Regions from separate parts of the Pollutimonas rozaliensis genome, predicted to be linked through region 2. Evidence: riboswitches for the same ligand, from Rfam matches in the RefSeq annotation. Region 2 holds a riboswitch; the other holds the start of a gene.
The links. Region 2 has a riboswitch for glycine ahead of gcvT (glycine cleavage system aminomethyltransferase GcvT). Riboswitches for the same ligand answer to the same signal wherever they lie in the genome.

Region 1 (10,978 bases), on a different contig from region 2:
CCAGCCCGGTGGGGGCCAGCACGATCTGCGCCCCCACCGAGGCGAAATCGAAGCGCTCCGGATTGATGAACACCTTTACGACATCCGGGCTAGGAGCTTCTATCCTGTAGTCGGCCACCTTGCCGGTCGGATCGCTGCTGTACAGCATATGCTGGTAGCGGTTCGTCAGCGGTTCGCTTTTTCCGTAGGGATCCAGCGCCTTCCATATTGAACGCTGCGGATAATAGAACACACCGCTGGCAACCGGCACACCCGCCGCGAAAAGCTCCATGGCTTCGATCTGCGTTCCCACGACCAGTACCCGCTGCTTGTTTTCTCGTGCGGCCCGCAAAAGGTCGCCGGCCGGGGCGACCTCCGACGGGGCCCGTACCAGGGGATTGAAAGGCAGCGACATCGAGCTGGTCAGGAGAAGACCGCCCAACACAAAAGACCTCGCATCCTTGCGCAGCAGCCAACACGACAGAAAGAAAATGAACGGCAAGATCAGCAGGGACATCGAAAACGGGACTCGCCCTATCGCGCCCTCGGGAGCCTTCACCGCCACCAGCATCGCCGCCACCGCGCCGAGGGCGCTGATGGCGATGATCTCCCGATTGCGCAAGCCTTCCGCTGTCCTGGCCGACGCCACCGTTGCCCCGCAAAGCAAAATGGAAGCCAAGCCTATCGCCGCATCGGTGCGCTTGGGCGGCACACTGCCCCACAGCGTCCATTTTGCCAAGGTGGGTCCGATACCCACGTACTGGAACCACAACACAAACAGGCAGAACAGCATCAAGGCCGCTTCGGGCCACGCCGGCAGGCGCTTGCGGTAAAGGCCCAGCAGGACAGCGGCGATCACCACCGGAAACAGCAGGACGAACGACGAAGCTTCGCTTTGATTGGTCAATGTGGCGAATTCGTAATACAGCGAATGGTTGTTCACGAAACCGCGAAAGGTTTCCCACACCGACAGGCCTCCGCCCGGGGCGGCCGTGCGCTGACCCGGATACACCGTGGCCTGCATGGCCTCGATGGCGAGCCGGGCATCGCTCCACCACGCCCAGCACATATAGGCGGCGACCACCCCGGCCAGCGCAAGCGCCAGCACCCGGGGCGCGGTAACGCATTGCCATAGCCGGTCGCGCAGGACCACGCCCGCCGTCAGGAAAAGAAACAGATAGCCCACCGACACCTGCCACGGCGGGTACAGAACAAACACGAAGCCGGCCAGCGCCAGCCCAAGCCCAAAGCCCAGCATCAGCAACCGAGGCCATGACACGCTGCGGAATATCTGCATGAACATGCAGAACCCCATGGCGGGAAACATCACGGTGTAGGCCGGCCAATTGGACCAGGCCGCCACATATGCCGAGGTGACGAAGGTCGCCGCCGTTCCCAATCCCACCGCCCACCGTCCCGGCGCCAATATCCCCATTACCCCCCATACCGCGAACAGGGAGCCGAATACCGGCAGCCACCAATACCATGCCAGAGCCCGGCGCAGGTCGAACACATAGAATCCCCAGGTGGAGGGCTTGGCCAGTTGCGATATATGCTTGACCGGCACGCCCGCCATACCCGCCACCAGCATGTTCTGCCCATCGGGGCCCAGGTTCGTGTTGACGATGGGAAAGCGCGGCTCGTGGTTGTACTGAGCGATGGCCATTGGCGTGAACACCACCCACTCGTCGGATCGTATCGGCCTTTCCTGGCCCAGCAAGCGTTTTGAGTCCGCACTGACCAGGCCGGATTGCTGTTCCAGGCCCAGTCCCAGCGAGGAACCCGTAAGCCCGGCTCCCACCAGAATGCCAAACACCAACAGCAACAGAGCCGCCGCCCGCGCGAACGCCGTCATCGTCATGCCCTTACCGCCAGAATGATCCCCGCCATGATCAGCGCCACGCCTATGAAATACTGGGCCTGGAAGCGTTCGCCGAAAACGAAATGGCTGGCCACCGGCACCAGCACGAATGCCAGGGCCATCAATGGATACACTCGTCCCAGTTCTATTCGTTGCAGTACCCACACCCAGCCCACGGACGTGATGCCGTACAGGACCATGGCGGCCAGCAAGGCGCCGGCGACTCTGGGGGCAAGAAAGGTGCCGGCTTCAGCCAATGCCGTAGCGCTGACCTTGAACAAAACCTGACCCACGGCCAGGCCCAGCACGCAAAGCAAGGCAGCCAGGTAGGTGATCATTCCGCGCTGTCCTGTTTGGCCACCTTCGCATGAAAGGCGAAGAACAGGTTCAGGTCGATCGAGGCCAAGGGAAACGGCCACCAAGCCTCTTTCAAGGGTTGAAAATAATGCCGCAGGATGGCGATCAGGTTATTGCAGGAATTAACGTGTTCGCGCGCCATGACATAGTCATAGGCGATGCCCTGGGCCAGTGCGTTCTTGCGCGGTCCGACATGCCTGCCCAGGCGCCAGGCCATGCCTGGATCGGTGGGAATCAGTATGGAAAGCACACCGCCCGGCTTCAGCACCCTGGTCCATTCCTTCAAGACAAGATGCGGCTGGTAGATATGTTCCAGAACGTGCGTGGCCACCAATCTGTCGAATGAATTGTCCGGATAGCCCAGCCCCCCCGCCGCCTGCGTCTCGAAGCGCAGCTTGCCCATATGAAGGCCGCCCAGCTTCCTTTCGGCCACTTCCAATGTTTTCGCATCCAGGTCCGTCAAGACGTATTCATCGAAGCCATGGCGGACGAAAGGCAGGTGTTCGCCCGTTCCGGCGCCGATTTCGATCACACGCTGGAAGTGATCCCGCGGCCCGAAAGGCTTTTCGGTAAGCTTATGGCTGGCGCGCATCACGAATGACTGCAGAGGGCTGGCGTAGTTGGACTCGTCATACACCTGCGCAAACCGTTCCCGGTATTCGATCCAGGCCTTGTCCTCATTTACCATATTTAAGCTCCATTTCATTTTTGCTTGCATTGAGCCTGCGCTTTAGGCGATGGAACGGACGTTTCGGCACTGAGCTTATATCGTGCCCCAGGAAGGCCAGGATGAATTGCAGGCCGATGATGACCGGCAAGGCTGACAGCATTACCGTACCCGCCGACGAGGAAAGCCCCCTGGTTATCGACAGCAGCCATTGATATCCCCCGAACCCGACCCCGAATGCAAATAGCGCCAACCCAATGGGAAGCTCGATCGATGCCAGCGACATATCGCGCAAATAATAGTTGTAGAAGATTCTTTTGAAGAAGTTCCTGAAATGCTTGTACAGGAATTCGCCGATGACCTTGTGGATCCTCAGATTGCTGACTTCGTCGCCGTACCGGGCCTCCATGGGAACATCCACCACCACGGCCCGTAGGGTATTCAAGCGAAACAGCATATCGGTTTCAAAGAAATAGCGGCGGCTGATCTTGTCGAACGGCAGGTGGCGCGCGACGGCCGAATGTATGGCCGTATAACCATTCGTCGGATCCAGTATGTCCCAGTACCCCGACGATAACTTCGTCATGAACGAAAGGACGGAATTGCCGAACAGGCGCACGCGGGGCATGGCACGGACCTGATCCAGGTAGAAGAAGCGGTTGCCTTTGACATAGTCGGCTTCCCCGGCCAATATGGGCGCGACAAAATCGGGAATAAGGGCGGGATCCATTTGTCCATCGCCATCGACCTTTACGATAATGTCCATGCCGTCCGCGATCGCCGCGCGATAGCCGGCCATGACCGCGCCGCCCACCCCTTGATTTTTCCGCAGCCTGATAACAGTCAATCGCTCGTCGTTACAGCTGCTTTCCACGAACTCGCCGCTGTTTTCCGGGCAAGCGTCATCCACGACATAGATTTTGCAGATTGCCGGGCCCAATCCCGTCACGACGCCCAGGATGTGATTGCGCACCTTGTAGCTGGGAATGACCACTGCAATTTTGGGGTGCTTGTTCGTCACTTATAACCCTGTATAGACCGCAATAATTTCCTGGATAAAACGATTATTGAATCCGAAGGCAAACGCCGGCAAGGTAGCCGAATACCTTAAGGCAACGCCAGCAAACCGCATGCCCGGCAAGCGGACATGCAAGAATCACAATAACGTCAGGAGTTTTTCAATGCGGTAACGACAGGCAAGAATTTGCGTCGTAAAAAAGCTTCCCGCCGGCCGCTACGCCAACGCCTGCTCCACCTTTGCCGCCAGCATCCGCGCCGTCGCGGCCGATAGCGTCCAGCCCAGGTGGCCATGCCCGGTGTTGTAGAACACACCCGGCCGCTTCCCAGCGCGAACGCGGGGCATCATGTCGGGCATCATGGGCCGCAGGCCCGTCCACGGCACCACGCGCGACGTATCCACGCCGGGGAAATTGCGCCTTACCCAGGCGGTCAGCGGCTGGATGCGGTCGGCGCGGATATCCTGGTTGAAGCCGTTGAATTCGGCCGTGCCGGCAACGCGGAAACGATCGCGGCCCAGGCGGCTGGTTACGATCTTGGCCTCCTCGTCCAGCAGGCTGACCCACGGCGCAGCGCCGGCACTGGCCTCGTCGTCCAGATTGACCGTAATGGAATAGCCCTTGACCGGATATACGTTGACCCTGTCGCCCAGCATCGCGCCAAAGCGCCGGCTGGCCGAGCCGGCGCAGACCACAACGGCGTCCGCCTCCAGGCAGCGCTGTTCGCCGGCCCCCTTGAGCGAAAGCCGATGCGCCGAGCCGGCCGATTGTATGGCCTGTACCTCGGTTTCCATTTGGAACGCCACACCCATGCGCTGGCAGGCCTCCGCCAGGCCCCGCGTGAATTTATGGATGTCGCCCGTGGCGTCGGACGGCGTGTAGAAGCCGCCATAGCAATCGCTCCGCAAGGCGGGCTCGATGCCACGCGCCTCGTCGGCAGTGACTTCGTGGCGCTCCAGACCGCCCTGCTTCAACAGCGCATTGACCCGCCTTCCCGCCTCGAAGCTTTTACGGTCGTGATACACGTGCAGGATGCCGCGCTTCTCCAGGTCGAATTCGATGCCTTCGTCCTGGGCCATTTGGTACAAGTGCCGCCGGGCTTCGATGGCCAGGCGCGTGGTCGCCACCGTGTTCTTGCGGTAGTTGGCAACGTTGCGCACGAACTGCGCCATCCATGAGTATTTATGCCAATTGGGCGATGGGTTCACCAGCAAGGGAGCATCGCGCGTAAGCATCCAGCGCATGCCCTTGACCAGCGTTGCGGTGTTGTTCCAGACCTCGGCATTGCTGGCGGACAACTGGCCGCCGTTGGCGTACGAGGTTTCCATGGCGCAATAGCGCTGGCGATCGATAACGGTAACGTCATGACCCAGCTTGCGAAGGGCATAGGCAGAGGTGACGCCGGTGATGCCGGCGCCAATGATGGCAATGTGAGGCATAGGAGCTCCAAGATAGCGGTTGGCCGCCGCCTTATGACGGCGACGCCCCATCTGTCTTGGTACCTGAGAGTTTCACCCGGCGCCGCAGGCGTAGGCCGGCCGCGCATGGTTCCCCTTCGGTGGGCCATTGAAGGCCGCTCTCCAGATTGTCTGTAAGCCTGCAGTCCTGTTTGCCTGAGAGTTTCCGGGGCGGTTGCTCCGTCGGCGCCGGCGTATGCGGCCGGTCTCTTCTACACGCTTCTTGAATCGACGATCGGGATCATACCATCGCCATGCGGGCTTGCGGTATCGGCCAGCACCTCGCGCACGAACAATGCCGCGTTCGGGGACAAGGTCCGGTCGCGGCGGGTGATCAAATAGTACGGTTCGCTGCGCGACTGCAAGCGCAGCGGCAAGATCCGGGTCATGCCGAAACGCGTGCAAAACTGGGCCACGTCGACCGACAGCAGCGCCACCATAGAAGGGTTGCGCTGCAGCATGGACAGCGTGGTAAAGGCCGACGTCGTTTCAAACAGATTCAGTGGAAACAGCAAGCCCGCTTCGTGGAACTCGCGCTCCAGCAGCAGCCGCATGGGCATGTTGGCGGAATAGACCACCCAGCGGCATGCGGCCAGGTCCGACAACTGCAAATTCCTGGCCTCAGCCAATGGGTGATTGATATTGGCTACGATGGCCAACTGCTCTTCCCGTATGTTCACCGCTTCGTAAAGATCGGGGTGTTCGCTGATGCTGGTCCGGCATATGGCGACATCCAGCCTGCCATCGTCCAGGAGGCGCAGCAGCCTGGCGCTGGTGTCCTCCACGATCTGAACCGACAGGCCCGGCCTTTGCTCCAGCCAAGGCGACAGCATATCGGTCAGCAAAGGCACGGCGCCCATGATCACGCCTATGGATAGCCGGCCCCCATAGCCTTGCAGAATGCCGACCATCTCCTCGCGCAGGTGGATCATGTCGGTGGTGATCAGGCGCGCATAGCGTATGACGCAGTAGCCCAGGTCCGTGGGTTCCAGCCCCCGGTTCGTGCGGCTGAAAAGCTCGGCGCCCAATGCCGACTCGATTTCCTGCAGCGCCTTCGTGGCGCCCGGCTGGCTAAGCGCGACCTGCTCGGCGGCCTTGACCAAAGAGCCGCAATCGTCCAATGCCACCAGCAAGCGGAAATGCTTCAGGCGCAGCCTGGAAATGATCGAGTTCAGCGGCGGCAGCATGGGTATAAGGAATCGTTATGGCCATATCAGAAGCTGTCATTATGCAGGGTAGGCATTATTTCTTAAAGTCCCAAGGATCGCCGCCGCGCTTTTCCCCATCAAAACCGGAATAGGCGCCGCAGGGCGGCAACTTCAGGGAAGGAAGAGACAGATGAGCCTTATAAACTACATAACCCCGGTCCAGTTCGGGTTCGGCGCCATAGACCTGCTGCAGCAGGAATGCGACCGTCTTGGCATACGCCATCCTTTGATCGTGACCGACACCGGCGTGCGGGCCGCCGGCCTGTGCGACCGGGTGGTGGACAAGCTGGCCGACCGCTCCAAAGTCGGAATATTCGACCAGACGCCGCCCAATCCCAACGAACAGGCCGTGCGCGCCGCCGCCGACATGTACCGCGACGGACGGCATGACGGCATCATTGCGATAGGCGGCGGTTCGTCCATCGACCTGGCCAAAGGCACGGCCGTCTGCGCCACCCACACGGGCTCGCTGAAGAGCTTTGCCCTCATCGAAGGCGGAGCCGCGCGGGTCAGTTCGGCCACGGCGCCCATCATCGCCATCCCGACCACGGCCGGCACAGGCAGCGAAGTGGGCCGGGGCGCGATCCTGATCCTGGACGATGGACGCAAGGTCGGCATCATTTCTCCGCACCTGATTCCGAAGTCGGCCATCTGCGATCCCGACCTGACAATGGGCCTGCCGCCTATATTGACGGCGGCAACCGGCATGGACGCCATCGCGCATTGCCTGGAAACCTTTATGTCGCCCGCCTTCAACCCGCCGGCCGACGGCATCGCCCTGGACGGCCTGATGCGGGGCTGGACGCATATAGAACTCGCCACTCAAAACCCCGGAGACCGCGACGCCCGCTTGAATATGATGAGCGCCTCCATGCAGGGCGCCATGGCATTCCAGAAAGGACTGGGCTGCGTCCACAGCCTTAGCCATTCGCTGGGCGGCATCAACCCCAAGCTGCATCACGGCACGCTGAATGCCATCTTCCTGCCGGCCGTCATCGAATTCAACAGTCCGTCCGATTCGATGCGGAAGGAAAGAAAGCTCGAGCGCATCGCGCAGGCCATGGCGCTGCCGGATCCGCGAAGCATCGGCACCGAACTTGCCGCGATGACGCAGCACCTGGGCCTGCCGAGCGGGCTGCAGCAGCTGGGCGTCACGCGCGATCTGTTTCCAAGAATCGTCCAGGGCGCACTGGCCGACCACAGCCACAAGACCAACCCGCGCGAAGCATCGGAAGAAGACTACGTGCGGATGCTGGAGCAGTCCATGTAAAAAACGCCGGGAACGAAAAGCGCTGACATGCCGCGCCACCGTTCTCTGAACGCTTAACCCGAATCACTTTTCAGGAATCGATATGTCAACTTACGCCAACTACATCAACGGACAATGGGTCGATAGCGGCAAGACCACGCGCAACATCAATCCCGCGGACTTGTCCGACGTCATCGGCGAATTCGCCCAGGCCAGCGAACAGGACACCCAGGCCGCCATCACCGCCGCGCGCAAGGCAGCTCCCGCTTGGGGCTTGTCGACACCGCAGCAGCGCTTCGACATCCTGGATCGGGCCGGCAGCGCAATCCTGGCCCGCAAGGAAGAGCTGGGCAAGCTGCTGGCGCGCGAAGAAGGCAAGACGCTGGCCGAAGCCATAGGCGAAGCCGGACGCGCGGGCCAGATATTCAAATTCTTCGCCGGCGAAGCCTTGCGCCAGACAGGCGAACTGGTGCCCTCGGTGCGGCCCGGCCTGACGGTCGAAATCACGCGCGAGCCCGTCGGCGTCGTCGGCCTGATCACCCCGTGGAATTTTCCCATTGCCATTCCCGCCTGGAAGATAGCTCCCGCCCTGGCCTTCGGCAACTGCGTCGTCATCAAGCCCGCCGACCTGGTTCCCGCCTGCACCTGGGAACTGGTCAAGATTCTGGCCGACGCGGGCCTGCCCGCCGGCGTGCTGAACCTGGTCATGGGCCGCGGATCGGTGGTCGGCGAAGCACTGGTCAATTCGCCGGATGTGGACGCCATCAGCTTTACCGGCTCCGTCGGCACCGGCCGCTCCATCGCCCAGAAATGCATGGCAACAGGGAAAAAAGTGCAATTGGAAATGGGCGGCAAGAACCCGATGGTGGTGCTGGACGACGCCGACCTGCCGACCGCCGTCGAAGCCTGCATCAACGGCGCTTTCTTTTCTACCGGCCAGCGCTGCACCGCTTCGTCCCGCCTGATCGTGACCGAAGGCATACACGATCGCTTCGTCGAAGCCATGCTGGCGCGCATGAAGCAATTGCGCGTGGGCAATCCGCTGGACGCCGAAACGCACATCGGCCCCGTGGTGGACGACAAGCAGTTGAAGCAGGATCTGGACTACATCGACATCGCCCGATCGGAAGGCGCCACCGTGCATGGCGGCGAACTGGTGGAACAAGGCACCAAGGGCCATTTCCTGCAACCCGCCCTGGCCGTCAACACCCATAACGGCATGCGCATCAACCGCGAAGAAATCTTCGGCCCTTTCGCCACAGTCATCAAGGTCAAGGATTACGACGAGGCGCTGAAGCTGGCCAACGATACGGAGTTCGGCCTGGCGGCGGGCATCTGCTCCACCTCGCTTAAATCCGTACAGCACTTCAAGCGCCACGCCCAGGCCGGCATGGTCATGGTCAACGTGCCCACGGCGGGCGTCGACTACCATGTTCCCTTCGGCGGCCGCAAAGGCTCAAGCCACGGCCCGCGCGAACAAGGCAGCTACGCCAAGGAGTTCTATACCATCGTGAAAACGGCGTATGTGAACGCCGGTTAAGGCTTAGGCGGGCGATCCGGCATCGCTGCGCAGCTGCGCCACGAAACGGGCGGCTGCCGGCGAAAGGCTGTGATCATGCCGGGTGATCAGATAGATGGGGGGCAGGCGCACCGACAGGTCGACGGGCAGCACGCGCAAAACACCCTGCCGCCCATAATGCTCGGCCAGTGAAGCCGGCATAATGGCCACCATGTCGGAAATCTCCAGCATCGCCGTAGTGACCAGGGTTGAAGCCGATTCAGTAATGTTCAGGCGGGTCCGCACCCCTTTCTCGTGCAGGATGGCATCGAAGCGGCTGCGCTGGGGCGAGCCGGGGGGTTGAAGTATCCATGGCATGCCGACCAGGTCGGCAAGCGTCACGCTGGCCCGCTGGGCCAGCGGATGCTGCGCCCGCGCCACCACCACCAGGGCTTCTTCCAGCAGCGGCACACTGACATAGTCGCCCTCGCCCTGCACGTCCGTCTGGCGGCCCAGCACCAGGTCGACCTCGCCCCGCGCCAATTGCCGGATCATGACATTGCTGGTGTCGACAATGACGGAAACCGCCACACGCGGATGAAGCTGCTTGTAGGCGCTAAGCGTGGGGGCCAGCAATTCAGGCACCGCCCCCGGCACGCTGCCGACACGCAAGGTGCCGCGCAAGCCCGAGCTTAACGCCACCATTTCCTCGCGCACGAAGCCGAAGTCGGTCAGCATGCGGCGCGCATAACGGATAAGTATTTCGCCATGCGGGGTCGGCGTCATGCCGCGCGCATGCCGCTCGAACAAGGCCACGCCGAACGTATCTTCGGCCTGCTGCAGCAATTTGCTGGCCGCCGGCTGGCTGATATGCAGCGCGGCCGCCGCGCGGCCCAGATTGCGCTCGGCGTCCAGGAGGCTTAGCAAGGCCAATTGGCGTGTGCGCAGGCGCAACAGCAAAGAGGGGTAGGCGGCGGAATCGGTCATTCTTGAATCATACACAAAAGTATATGGATAGCTGACTATATTCTATTGGAATGGAATGAACATACCCCTTAAGCTGTACCCGGGTTCCGCTGTGGCGGCGGAACTGACAAAACCGATAAATACAGGAGACAATCCATGAAATACCCTTTCTTTTTACGCCGCGCCCTGCCCTGTGCGCTGGCACTGGCTTGCTTCGCCTTTCCGGGCGCCGGGGCCGCCCAGACCTATCCCAGCCAACCGGTGCACATCATGGTCGGTGCATCCCCAGGCGGCGGCACCGATATCCTGGCTCGCACGCTGGCCGATAAGTTCACCACCGGCCTGAAGCAAACCGTTGTGGTGGAAAACCGCCCCGGCGCCTCCAACACCATCGCGGCCGCCATGACCGCGCGCGCCGAACCCAACGGACTGACCCTGCTGGTCGCCACCAACACCGGGCAGGCCATCGCGCCACATATGCTCAAGCTGACCTACGATCCACTGACCAATCTGGCACCCGTGGGCCTGGTCGCCATCATGCCCAATGTACTGGTCGTGCCCAGCTCCTCCAAGTACACCAATGTGAAAGACCTGCTGGCCGACATGAAGGCCAAGCCGGGCACCTTCAAGTATGCCTCGTCGGGCGTCGGCAGCACGCAGCATGTGGGCGCCGAAGCCTTCAGCCTGGCCACCGGCACGAAATCCATACACGTCCCCTAC
Region 2 (10,978 bases):
ATCAACCCAACCAGCCATCACAAAAACATGAACTCTCAAGATTGGTCGCGGTGTGTACTCACGGCCTTTGATCTCGCCGGTATCAAGAACCTTGCCGCGTCCGGCAAGGCTTCGTCGGTCATGATGAACTTGCATAGTCATGCCGTCGGAAAGATCAATCACGGCCTCGAACTGCACAGTCACGGATACGTTTGGAACGATTCAGTTCTACTTCTTTCCTATATGACCGAACCGAACTGGTCGAAGCGTAATTTCTTTGCCGAGTTAGACGGCTTCAGGACTTCACTGCAGAACGCGTGTGGTATGCCAGTTTATGGCATATCCGTGCAGGGAAGGGCATTTCCCCAAGACACGCTCGCGTCAGCCATTTTCAACGGGCAAATTGCCCTTCAACCACGTGCGATAGTGTTGAAAACCTCAAGCTGGGCAATGGCAAACTGCTTTCTCATCGAAAAGGCTCTCGGGAATAAGCACCGTGCGGACTGGTACATCGATAGCAGGATCACCGTAGGTGCCAATCTTCCTACGCCATTTGCCTCGGAAGAGGTTGACCTGCTGCCCAGGGATGAATCGAGAATTGTGCATATGTTCAAAGGAAGCATCTATCCCATAGAGTAATCTCCTAGAGAGTGTCTACCGACACTCGGGCCATATCTGTGAATTAACCGTTAACGTCTGCTTTTAGCAAAGCAGAATGACTGATTAGGGTCGATTTCAGCCGGCGATGCAAAGCAGCTCGCGGGCCATAACACGACATTCACCGGTACAAGCACGCGGATAATCTTTGCTAGACCCCCTGCCCTGCGTCGGATGAAATCGATGATGCCACTAGAAGGCGTATTTGCGTATCGGATGACATCACGTTTTCTTTCGGAAATTCGAGCAGGGCAGTAGCCGGTTTCGGCTCGCATTCAACATGCACGAGGACAAGTTGGATCCAGGTTCGAGTTACACTTTGCTTCACATGTTTCGGGCCTTAAGGACTTAGGCCAGACATCGCCGGATGCATCTCCACCGCTCATAAGAGAAACTAAACGATGGCTTCAATTGACGGTATTTCCCTAGATGGGTTGGGTTCCGAGAATAGGTACAAATCGGCTCTCGCTCTCCATCTGACAACAGAAAGCACGGTTAGCATGGTTGAACAACTCGACGATTGGGAATTCGAGCTACGGCGAGGAAGCGGATTCTTAGTAGCGCGAAAAAAGCAGTCGCTAGGCAGGGAAGACACGCTCCGCGACGGATACGAACAAGCGGAACGTTTTCTTGACATTCTTTCATTCGAGAACGCGTCAGCCATAGAGATCGGGGCGCCCGGACGCTCTCACATTCTTTTGTTTGAGCGGGACGGTAAGTCTGTGATTGAACGGATGGCTACGGCCGACAATCCGATGTCGATCCAAGTAACGATCACCCAAACCGACAGCGAGGGTCAGATAGTTCCACAGCCCCCTGCTCCCCCTGCAAAGTGGATTTCTGCACTTCGGTTTTATCGTCTATCCCAGACGAGCCGAAGCCCACATGAAGCTTATCGTAACTTGTGGCTCGGGCTGGAGGTATTGCTTTCGACGGAGGTGCCAAAAGGTCAGAGAGAAAAAGAAGGTATTTGGCTCCGCCGGGCGCTAAACCAAATCACCAGCACTCTAAACCTATCCCACGAGACCCCTGGCGGCGTGAACATAGTGGATTACGTCATGGAACGTCACTACACGGCGATGCGGTGCAATCTTTTTCACGCAAAAATCGGTTCAACTTCGGCGGCGCCAACAATGCCAACTGTGGAGGAAGCACTTGATGCATACGCTAACTTAGTACGAATTTGGAGAGCTATTGCTGTGCGGATAGGCTCCCTTCGCTTTACTGGAAGCGGGTTAATTACGTACGCAGGGTACGCGATGCAAATGGCTGGAGTTTTTTCGCAAGTGATTTTTCATGCCACGGAAGACAATGCCTTGCCTGCCGCAACCGATACAGCCGTGAGTCCGAACAATTGTCCGGTCGTAACTTTCGACTCATCAAGTCATATCGGAGTCGTTGCACCGGGTAAAGTTGAAAATTTAGGCATCATCGACCTTTCTACCAAGGACACACTTTCCCCGTTCCGCAGAATCACAACGAGCATTGCCACCGTCCTTTACAGCGTGGACTATTTAATAGGTGGTCTTGACGTGAATGGCGCGGACTTCTTTGAGTACCGCCAAGGATGGCGACTACTCAACACCGGTATGCCTCGAACATACTTCGACTGATTGAATGAAGCGCTTGCGACTGAAAGCGGATGATTTTCGGCGAGAAGGAGCTGTCGGCGCCAGTTGCCGTCGGCGTCTCGGTTCGGTCCGCTTTAGGCAGGCCTCGACCCGGCGTGTCGTGGACCACAGAATGGTCTCTTGGCCGAAAATTTGCCGAAGAAACCGGGGTCACAAGCCTCCGATGCACCCTGGATGCGACCAGCTTGATGTGACAAGGGCAAACGACAGGAATGGGTCGGAAGCAGCTACCCTCTATTTCCAACCATGGCAAACGGTTTGCTGACCATTCTTCCCGCCCCGGATTCTTAAGGAGACCATCCATGCCAAAGTTCATAACGATCGGATATGGAGAGCAAGAGGGTTACGACCGTACCGCAGCCGCCATCCGCGACGCGGCCCATGCGCACGATGCAAAGTTGCAAAAAGACGGAATACTGATGGGCATCGCAGGCAGTCCGGTCCAGGTGCGCAATCCTGATGCTGTTCACGTTGAAACGATGAACGGGCCATTCATGAACTCGCCCTTGCCAGTGGCCGGCTTTGCCGTCATCGAGGCTGCCGATTTGGCCGAAGCCATAGACATCGTGTCACGAACCCCTTGTGCTGTAGCGCACGGCGTCGTTGAGGTATGGCCACTGGAACAGCCGTAGGGAGTTCGATCGACGCTCACACGGACCAGGAAGGCGCGGGAAGCCCGGCCTTGGCCGGGCCGCTAGACGTGCCGGAGCCCCACCCCTCCCGCCCGCCAGCGTCTCAAGAACCGAATGCTGAGGCAAAAAAAACTGTCCCAGGCAGTAAGGGCATTCACGTCAAAAAGCACGTCTACAAAAAACTAAGGCTGTAGCAACAACCGTCGCCACAGCCTTCAATGCAACAGCAGAGCACAAAAGCCTAAACCGAAGCCTCAGAAGCAACAGCCGCCGCATCATCCTCATACGCCGACATAGGCGGGCAGGAACACACCAGATTCCTGTCCCCGTAGGCATTGTCCACCCGCGAAACCGGCGGCCAATACTTTCCATCCCGCAGGCTGGCGACCGGATAAGCCGCCGACTCGCGCGTGTAGTCGTGGTGCCATTCCGAAGACAACAGCATCTGCGTCGTATGCGGTGCGTTCCGCAACACATTATCCAGCGCATCCTTCTCGCCGCGCTCCACCTCCGCGATCTCCGCGCGGATGGCGATCATCGCATCGATGAAGCGATCCAGCTCAGCCAGCCCTTCCGATTCCGTGGGCTCCACCATCAGCGTGCCCGCCACCGGGAAACTCATCGTCGGCGCATGGAAACCGTAATCCACCAGGCGCTTGGCAACGTCCTCGTTCGAAATACCGCATGCGTCCTTGATGGGCCGGATGTCCAATATGCACTCATGCGCCACATGGCCGTTCTTGCCGGCGTACAGCACAGGGTAATGGTCGCGCAGGCGCGCGGCAATGTAGTTGGCGTTCAGTATGGCCACCTCGGTGGCCTGCAGCAAACCTTCCGAGCCCATCATGGTGATATACAGATACGGTATGGGCAGGATGCTGGCCGAGCCGTATGGCGCCGCCGAAACGGGACCCACCGCCGTGCCTTCGGGCAGCTTGCCGCCTTCGTCGACGATGCCCGGCAGGTATGGCGCCAGGTGCGAGCGAACGGCCACCGGACCCACGCCCGGGCCGCCGCCGCCGTGCGGAATGCAGAAGGTCTTGTGCAGGTTCAAGTGCGAAACGTCGGAGCCGAACTTGCCGGGCTGGGCCAGGCCCACCATGGCGTTCATGTTGGCGCCGTCCAGGTAGACCTGGCCGCCGGCATCGTGCACCAGCGCGCAGATCTCGGTGACCGCGGTCTCGAACACGCCGTGCGTGGACGGATAGGTGATCATCAGGGCGGCAAGGCGGTCGCCCACGCTGGCTATCTTGGCTTTCAGGTCGGCCACGTCGACGTTGCCGTTATCGTCCGATGCCACCACGACCACGTCCATGCCGGCCAACTGGGCCGAAGCGGGATTCGTGCCGTGCGCCGAGGCCGGTATCAGGCACACATTGCGCTGATGCTGGCCGTTGGCCTGATGGTAGCCGCGAATGGCCAGCAGGCCGGCGAATTCGCCCTGCGCGCCGGAATTAGGTTGCAGGCTGATGGAATCGTAGCCGGTGATCTCGCACAAGGCGGCCGACAGGCGATCGATAAGCTCTTTGTAGCCCTGGCTTTGCGAGGCGGGCGCAAATGGATGCATGGCGCCGAACTCGGGCCAGGTGACGGGGATCATCTCGGCCGTGGCATTGAGCTTCATGGTGCAGGAGCCCAGCGGGATCATGGTGCGATCCAATGCCAGGTCCTTGTCGGCCAGGGCGCGCAGATAGCGCAGCATGTCGGTTTCGGACTGGATGCGCGAGAACACCGGATGGGTCAGGATGGCGGACTGGCGCAGCAAGGCGGATGGAACGCCGTGCTGCGCGGGCAATGTGCGCTTGGCCGATGCGTCCCACGATTTGCCCAGGCCCGCAGCGAAGGCCTGCAGCAAGGCGTGCACATCGTCGACCGTCACGGTTTCGTCCAGCGACACGGCCAACTGCTTGCCGTCGACTTGGCGCAGGTTGATGGAGGCCGCCTGCGCGGCCTTCACGATGGCTTGCGTGGCTGCGCCGGTGTCCAGCAGCAAGGTATCGAAGAATTGTTTGTTGACCGACGCCACGCCCAGTTCGGCCAGCGCATCGCGCAGGAAGGCGGTCAGGTAGGCCACGCGTTGGGCGATGCGCTTGATGCCGGCCGGACCGTGCCAGACGGCATACATGCCGGCCATCACGGCCAGCAGCACTTGCGCGGTGCAGATGTTGGATGTGGCTTTCTCGCGGCGTATATGCTGCTCGCGCGTTTGCAGGGCCAGGCGCAATGCGGGCGCGCCCTGGCTGTCCTTGGACACGCCGACCAGACGGCCCGGCATATTGCGCTTGAAGGCATCCTTGCAGGCCATGAAGCCGGCATGCGGGCCGCCAAAGCCCAGCGGCACGCCGAAGCGCTGCGCCGAACCGATGGCGATATCGGCGCCCCATTCACCCGGCGCGGCCAGCAGGGCCAGCGCCAGCAAGTCGGTGGCGACCGCCACCACGGCGCCCTGCGCATGCGCGGATTCCGTCAAGGCGCGGTAATCGGCAACGCCGCCCAGGCTGTGTGGATACTGGAGCAAGACGCCGAAGCATTCGGGCAGGCCTTGGGCCTCGTCGCCCACCACCACGTCGATGTCCAACCCGCTGGCGCGGGTGCGCAGCAGCTCTATCGTCTGCGGATGGCAATGCACCGAGGCGAAGAAGACCTTGCTTTTGGAGCGCGAGCCGCGGCGCGCCAGGGTCATGGCTTCAGCCGCCGCCGTGCCTTCGTCCAGCAGCGAGGCGTTGGCGATGTCCAGGCCGGTAAGATCGGCCACCATGGTCTGGTAATTCAGCAGCGCTTCCAGGCGGCCCTGCGAGATCTCCGGCTGGTACGGCGTGTAGGCCGTGTACCAGGCCGGGTTCTCAAGGATGTTGCGCAGGATGACATTGGGCACATGGGTGCCGTAATACCCTTGCCCGATATAGTTGCGGAACACCTGATTCCGTCCGGCGATTTCCTTCAGCTCGGCAAGCGCATCGGCCTCGCTGCGCGAAGCCGGCAGGTTCAGGGCGCCGCGCTTCAAGATGCTGGGCGGCACGACTTCCTGGATAAGGCTGTGCAGGTCGGGAACACCGATAGCAGCCAGCATCTTGGCCTGGTCGGCCTGGCCCGGGCCGATATGCCGGGGAATGAAATCGGAATGAGGGTCTAGTTCACGCAACATAAATCAACCTAAACAGAACAGGTTCGCAGCAAAGGCATTAAAAAATCAGCCGGCGTTGACAAGGGCTTCGTAGCCGGCGCCGTCCAGCAAGCCGTCGGCATCCGCGGCATTGACGGGCTTGATCTTGAAGATCCAGGTATCGAAGGCGGCTTCGTTGATCAGGTTGGGCTGATCGTTGAGATCTTCGTTGAAGGCGACGATTTCGCCGTCCACCGGCGCGTAGATGTCGGAAGCGGCCTTGACCGATTCCACCACGCCGGCGGTCTCGCCCGCCTTCAGGCTGGCGCCTGGATTGACATCGCCCACGAAGACCAGGTCGCCCAATTGATCTTGCGCGGTGTCGGTAATGCCCACCAGCAGCAGGTCGCCTTCGGCTTTTACCCACTCGTGCGAGGACGTGTATTTGCGGTCGCTAGGAAGATTCATGATTTACCCCGTATTGATAAAAATGGATGTTCTTGTTCAGGAAGTGAATTAGGCAATGATTTTGCCGTTGCGCACGAACGGCATTTTTACAGCTTCGGCCGGCAACCATTTGCCGCGAATTTCCACCTGCAGGGCATCGCCCGGCTGAACGCCGAGCGGAACGCGCGCCATGCCGATGGATACGCCCATGGTCGGCGACATGGAGCCGCTGGTCAATTCGCCTTCGCCCTGTTCCGCGCGGACCTTCATGTGGCCGCGCATCACGCCGCGTTCCAGCAGCTTGACCCCTATCAGCCCGCGATCGACCACCGCCGATTCCAGCGCATCGCGCCCGATGAAACGGCGGTCGGCATCTTTAAGCGACACGGTCCAGGCCAGGCCGGACACCAGCGGGTTGACCTGCTCGTCCATTTCCTGGCCGTACAGGTTCATGCCCGCTTCCAGCCTTAGCGTGTCGCGCGCCCCCAGGCCGCAGGGCCGCACGCCTTTGCCGGCCAGGTCGCGCCAGAATGCTTCCACCTGCGCGGCGGGCAGGACGACCTCGAAGCCGTCCTCGCCGGTATAGCCCGTGCGCGCCACCAGCGTGTCGTCGGCGACCATAGCGCCGGTAAACGGGGTAAGGTCTTGCGTTGCAGGCTTCCAGTCGGGACGCACAGACCACAGCTTTTCACGCGCGTTGGGTCCTTGCACAGCCACCATGGCCAGGTCGCGGCGCGGCGTAATGCTGACATCGAAATTTTCGGAGCTTGCAACTTGCTGCATCCAGGCCACGTCCTTGTCGGCGGTGCCGGCATTGACCACCACCCGCCATGCATCGACGCTGAAGAAATAAACGATAAGGTCATCGATGACGCCGCCTTCGGCGTTCAACATGCAGGAATACAAGGCCTTGCCCGGAACCGTCAGCTTGGCCGCGTCATTGGCCAGCAGGCGCCGCAGGTAGGCCAAGGCGTCGTTGCCGTTCACATCGACATTCAACATGTGGGATACGTCGAACATCCCGGCATCCTGGCGCACCGCATGGTGCTCTTCAAGCTGGGATCCATAGGACACGGGCATGTCCCAGCCCCCGAAATCGACCATTTTGGCACCGGACTCGAGGTGGATGGAATGCAGCGGGGTATGCTTTAAGACTGAAGACATGGGGACTCCGGAAGACGGGAAACGAACGACGTAAGCCAACGAAGTGCTGGCCGGCACCGCCCTTCTGTCCTTTTGCCTGAGAGTTGACCCACAATGGCGGGCGTTCACCTTCGGCGCTCGAAGCCCTGCCCATGGGGCGGAACGAGTCTCTCCAGAATGCTGCCTTGCCTGGCGATCAGCCAAACAAACCACGAGCGGTACGGGGTGCCTGAGCGATTCTGGGCGAATTGCGCCTTCGGCGGTCGAAAAATCGACACTCTCCCACTCTGTGTAAGTGACAGCAGTCGCAAAGAATAACTCGAAAGCGTGCAGAACGCCAAATGAAATAAAACGCCGGCCTAGGCGGCGCTCAATGCCCGCCCGCAAGCGGCGCCCGACGCCCAGGCCCACTGGAAGTTATAGCCGCCCAGCCAGCCCGTCACATCCAGCGCCTCGCCAATGAAATACAGGCCGGGCGCATTGCGGGCTTCCATGGTTTTCTGATTGATTCCACGGGTATCGACCCCGCCGCGCATCACCTCGGCCTTCTTGTAGCCGGCCGTTCCGCTGGGGACCAGCGTCCAATGGTGGATGTTCGCGGCCAGCTCCCGCAAGGTCTTGTCGGGAACATCGGCCAGGCGCTGCGTGCCGATATCCATGCCGCCCGCCGTAGCGGCGTTGGCCAGCCATTGTTCCGCCAGGCGCTTGGGCCACAGGCCCGCCAGAACAGTGGCCAATTGCTGCCGGTTGCCCGATTTAGCGTCCAGCAGGCTTTGCTCCAGGTTCTGGCCCGGCGCCAAGTCGACGCGGATGGGTTCGCCGGGATTCCAGTAGCTGGACACCTGCAACACCGCCGGACCGGACAGACCGCGATGGGTAAACAGCAGGTCTTCCAAAAACACGGTATTGCGCTTGCCCTTGCCGGAGCGGCGTGCCGGCGTACCGGCGGGCCGGCCATCTTCCGCCTGGGCCTGGATTTCCACCTCCAGGGCGACGCCGCTGAGCGATCCGAACGGCTCCCAAGCCTGGGCATCGAAAACCAGCGGCACCAGCGCCGGCCGGGGTTCGACCACTTTCAGGCCGAACTGCCGGGCGATGCCCAGCGCGAAATCGGTCGCGCCCAATTGCGGAATCGCCATCCCGCCTGTGGCCAGTACAAGCTGGCGGGCCGCAACGGCGCCCTGGCTGGTTTGCAAAAGATAGCCATCCTCGTGCCGCGCCACGCCCTGGACCGCGCAGGGCATGCGCCATGCTACGCGCCCAAGATCGCACTCGCGCTTGAGCATGGCGATGATCTCTTCGCTGGAGTTGTCGCAGAACAACTGGCCGCGATGCTTCTCGTGCCAGGCGATGCCGTGCTTTTCCACCAGGTCGATGAAATCGCGCGGCGTGTAGGCCGCCAACGCCGATCGGCAGAAGTCGGGATTCTGGGACAGGAAATTGGCGGGCCCCGTACCGATATTGGTGAAGTTGCAGCGCCCCCCGCCCGAAATGCGGATCTTCTCGGCCAGACGCGCCGCGTGTTCGATCAGCACCACGCGCAACCCGCGCTGGCCCGCGACGGCGGCGGCCATCATGCCGGCCGCGCCGGCGCCGATGACCGCCACATCAAAACCGCCGAATGCCAAGCTCAACTCTCTTTGATGCAGTCGACGTAATACCTGTCCATGCCGTCGGGCCCCATGTCCTGGGCCAGGCCGTGGACATAGGTTTCGAAGCCCGGGAACTTGGCATTGAACTCGCGGGCGAACTGCAGATAATGGACGATGCGCTTGTTGAAGCGCTCGCCCGGAATCAGCAGCGGAATACCGGGCGGATAAGGGGTAAGCAGCACACCGGTCACGCGGCCTTCCAGGTCGTCGATGCTGACGCGCTCGGCTTCCCGGTGCGCCATCTTGGCGTAAGCGTCCGAGGGCTTCATGGCCGGAATCATGTCGCTAAGGTAGACCTCGGTCGTCAGGCGCGCCAAGTCGTACTTGCGATAGGCTTCGTGGATCTGCTGGCACAAGTCGCGCAGGCCCATCTTCTCGTAGCGGCGATGCTCTTTGCAGAAGTCCGGCAAGATGCGCCACATGGGCTGGTTGCGGTCGTAGTCGTCCTTGAACTGCTGCAAGGCGGTCAACAGCGTATTCCAGCGGCCCTTGGTAATGCCTATGGTGAACAGGATGAAGAAGGAATACAGGCCGGTCTTCTCGATGACCACACCGTGCTCGGCCAGGTATTTGGACACCAGGGCGGCCGGAATGCCGGTCTCGGCGAAGGTGCCCGAGATATCCAGGCCCGGCGTGACCACCGTGGCCTTGATGGGGTCCAGCATGTTGAAGCCTTCGGCCAGGTCGCCGAAGCCGTGCCATTCGTCGCCGGATTCAAGCAGCCAGTCGTCCCGGTTGCCGATGCCGTCGGACACCAGGCGGTTGGGGCCCCATACCTTGAACCACCAGTCGTTCTTGCCGAACTCGGATTCCACCTTGCGCATCGCGCGACGGAAATCCAGCGCCTCTGCAATGCTTTCCTCGACCAGCGCGGTGCCCCCGGGGGGCTCCATCATGGCCGCCGCCACATCGCAGGACGCAATAATGGCGTACTGCGGCGAGGTCGACGTGTGCATCAGGTAGGCTTCGTTGAAGACGTTGCGGTCCAGCTTGCGGGTCTCCGAATCCTGCACCGTGATCTGCGAGGCCTGCGACAGGCCGGCCAGCAGCTTGTGCGTGGAGTGCGTGGCAAACACCATGGCGTCCTGGCTGCGCGGCCGGTTCTCGCCGATGGCGTGCATGTCTTTATAGAATTCGTGGAAGGCGGCATGCGGCAGCCAGGCTTCGTCGAAATGCAGCGTATCGATTTCGGAGCCCAGCTTTTCCTTGATCATCTCGACGTTGTAGATGACGCCGTCGTAGGTGCTTTGCGTAAGCGTAAGAATGCGCGGACGCTTGTCCTTGGCATTGCGCGCGAACGGGTTGGCTTCGATCTTCTTGCGTATGTTGTCCGGCTCGAATTCTTCCAGAGGAATGGGGCCGATGATGCCCAGGTGGTTGCGCGTGGGACGCAGGAACACCGGAATGGCGCCCGTCATGGTGATGGCGTGCAGAATGGATTTATGGCAGTTGCGGTCGACCACCACCACGTCGTCCGACGCCACGTTGGCATGCCACACGATCTTGTTCGAGGTGGACGTGCCATTGGTCACGAAGAAGCAGTGATCGGCATGGAAGATGCGCGCGGCATTCAGTTCCGATTCGGCGACGGGGCCGGTGTGGTCCAGCAACTGGCCCAGTTCGTCGACCGCGTTGCACACGTCGGCGCGCAGCATGTTTTCACCGAAGAACTGGTGGAACATCTGGCCCACCGGGCTTTTCAGGAAAGCCACGCCGCCCGAATGCCCGGGGCAG

Region 1: another riboswitch for glycine. It lies ahead of V0R37_RS17635 (D-amino acid dehydrogenase); the one in region 2 lies ahead of gcvT (glycine cleavage system aminomethyltransferase GcvT).

The regions. Positions count from the first base shown of each region.
Region 1 is NZ_JAZHOB010000009.1:176,253-187,230, forward strand. It holds gene V0R37_RS17615 (DUF7657 domain-containing protein) at 1-1,840, opposite strand, end outside; gene V0R37_RS17620 (DMT family transporter) at 1,837-2,178, opposite strand; gene V0R37_RS17625 (class I SAM-dependent methyltransferase) at 2,175-2,885, opposite strand; gene V0R37_RS17630 (glycosyltransferase family 2 protein) at 2,875-3,885, opposite strand; gene V0R37_RS17635 (D-amino acid dehydrogenase) at 4,099-5,319, opposite strand; glycine riboswitch at 5,471-5,562, opposite strand; gene V0R37_RS17640 (LysR family transcriptional regulator) at 5,550-6,524, opposite strand; gene V0R37_RS17645 (iron-containing alcohol dehydrogenase) at 6,676-7,815, shown strand; gene V0R37_RS17650 (aldehyde dehydrogenase family protein) at 7,898-9,334, shown strand; gene V0R37_RS17655 (LysR substrate-binding domain-containing protein) at 9,338-10,279, opposite strand; gene V0R37_RS17660 (Bug family tripartite tricarboxylate transporter substrate binding protein) at 10,415-10,978, shown strand, end outside.
Region 2 is NZ_JAZHOB010000001.1:637,750-648,727, forward strand. It holds gene V0R37_RS03005 (hypothetical protein) at 1-618, shown strand, start outside; gene V0R37_RS03010 (hypothetical protein) at 1,137-2,249, shown strand; gene V0R37_RS03015 (YciI family protein) at 2,570-2,899, shown strand; gene gcvP (aminomethyl-transferring glycine dehydrogenase) at 3,141-6,044, opposite strand; gene gcvH (glycine cleavage system protein GcvH) at 6,090-6,470, opposite strand; gene gcvT (glycine cleavage system aminomethyltransferase GcvT) at 6,519-7,613, opposite strand; glycine riboswitch at 7,668-7,778, opposite strand; glycine riboswitch at 7,799-7,887, opposite strand; gene V0R37_RS03035 (BaiN/RdsA family NAD(P)/FAD-dependent oxidoreductase) at 7,952-9,241, opposite strand; gene V0R37_RS03040 (Orn/Lys/Arg family decarboxylase) at 9,223-10,978, opposite strand, start outside.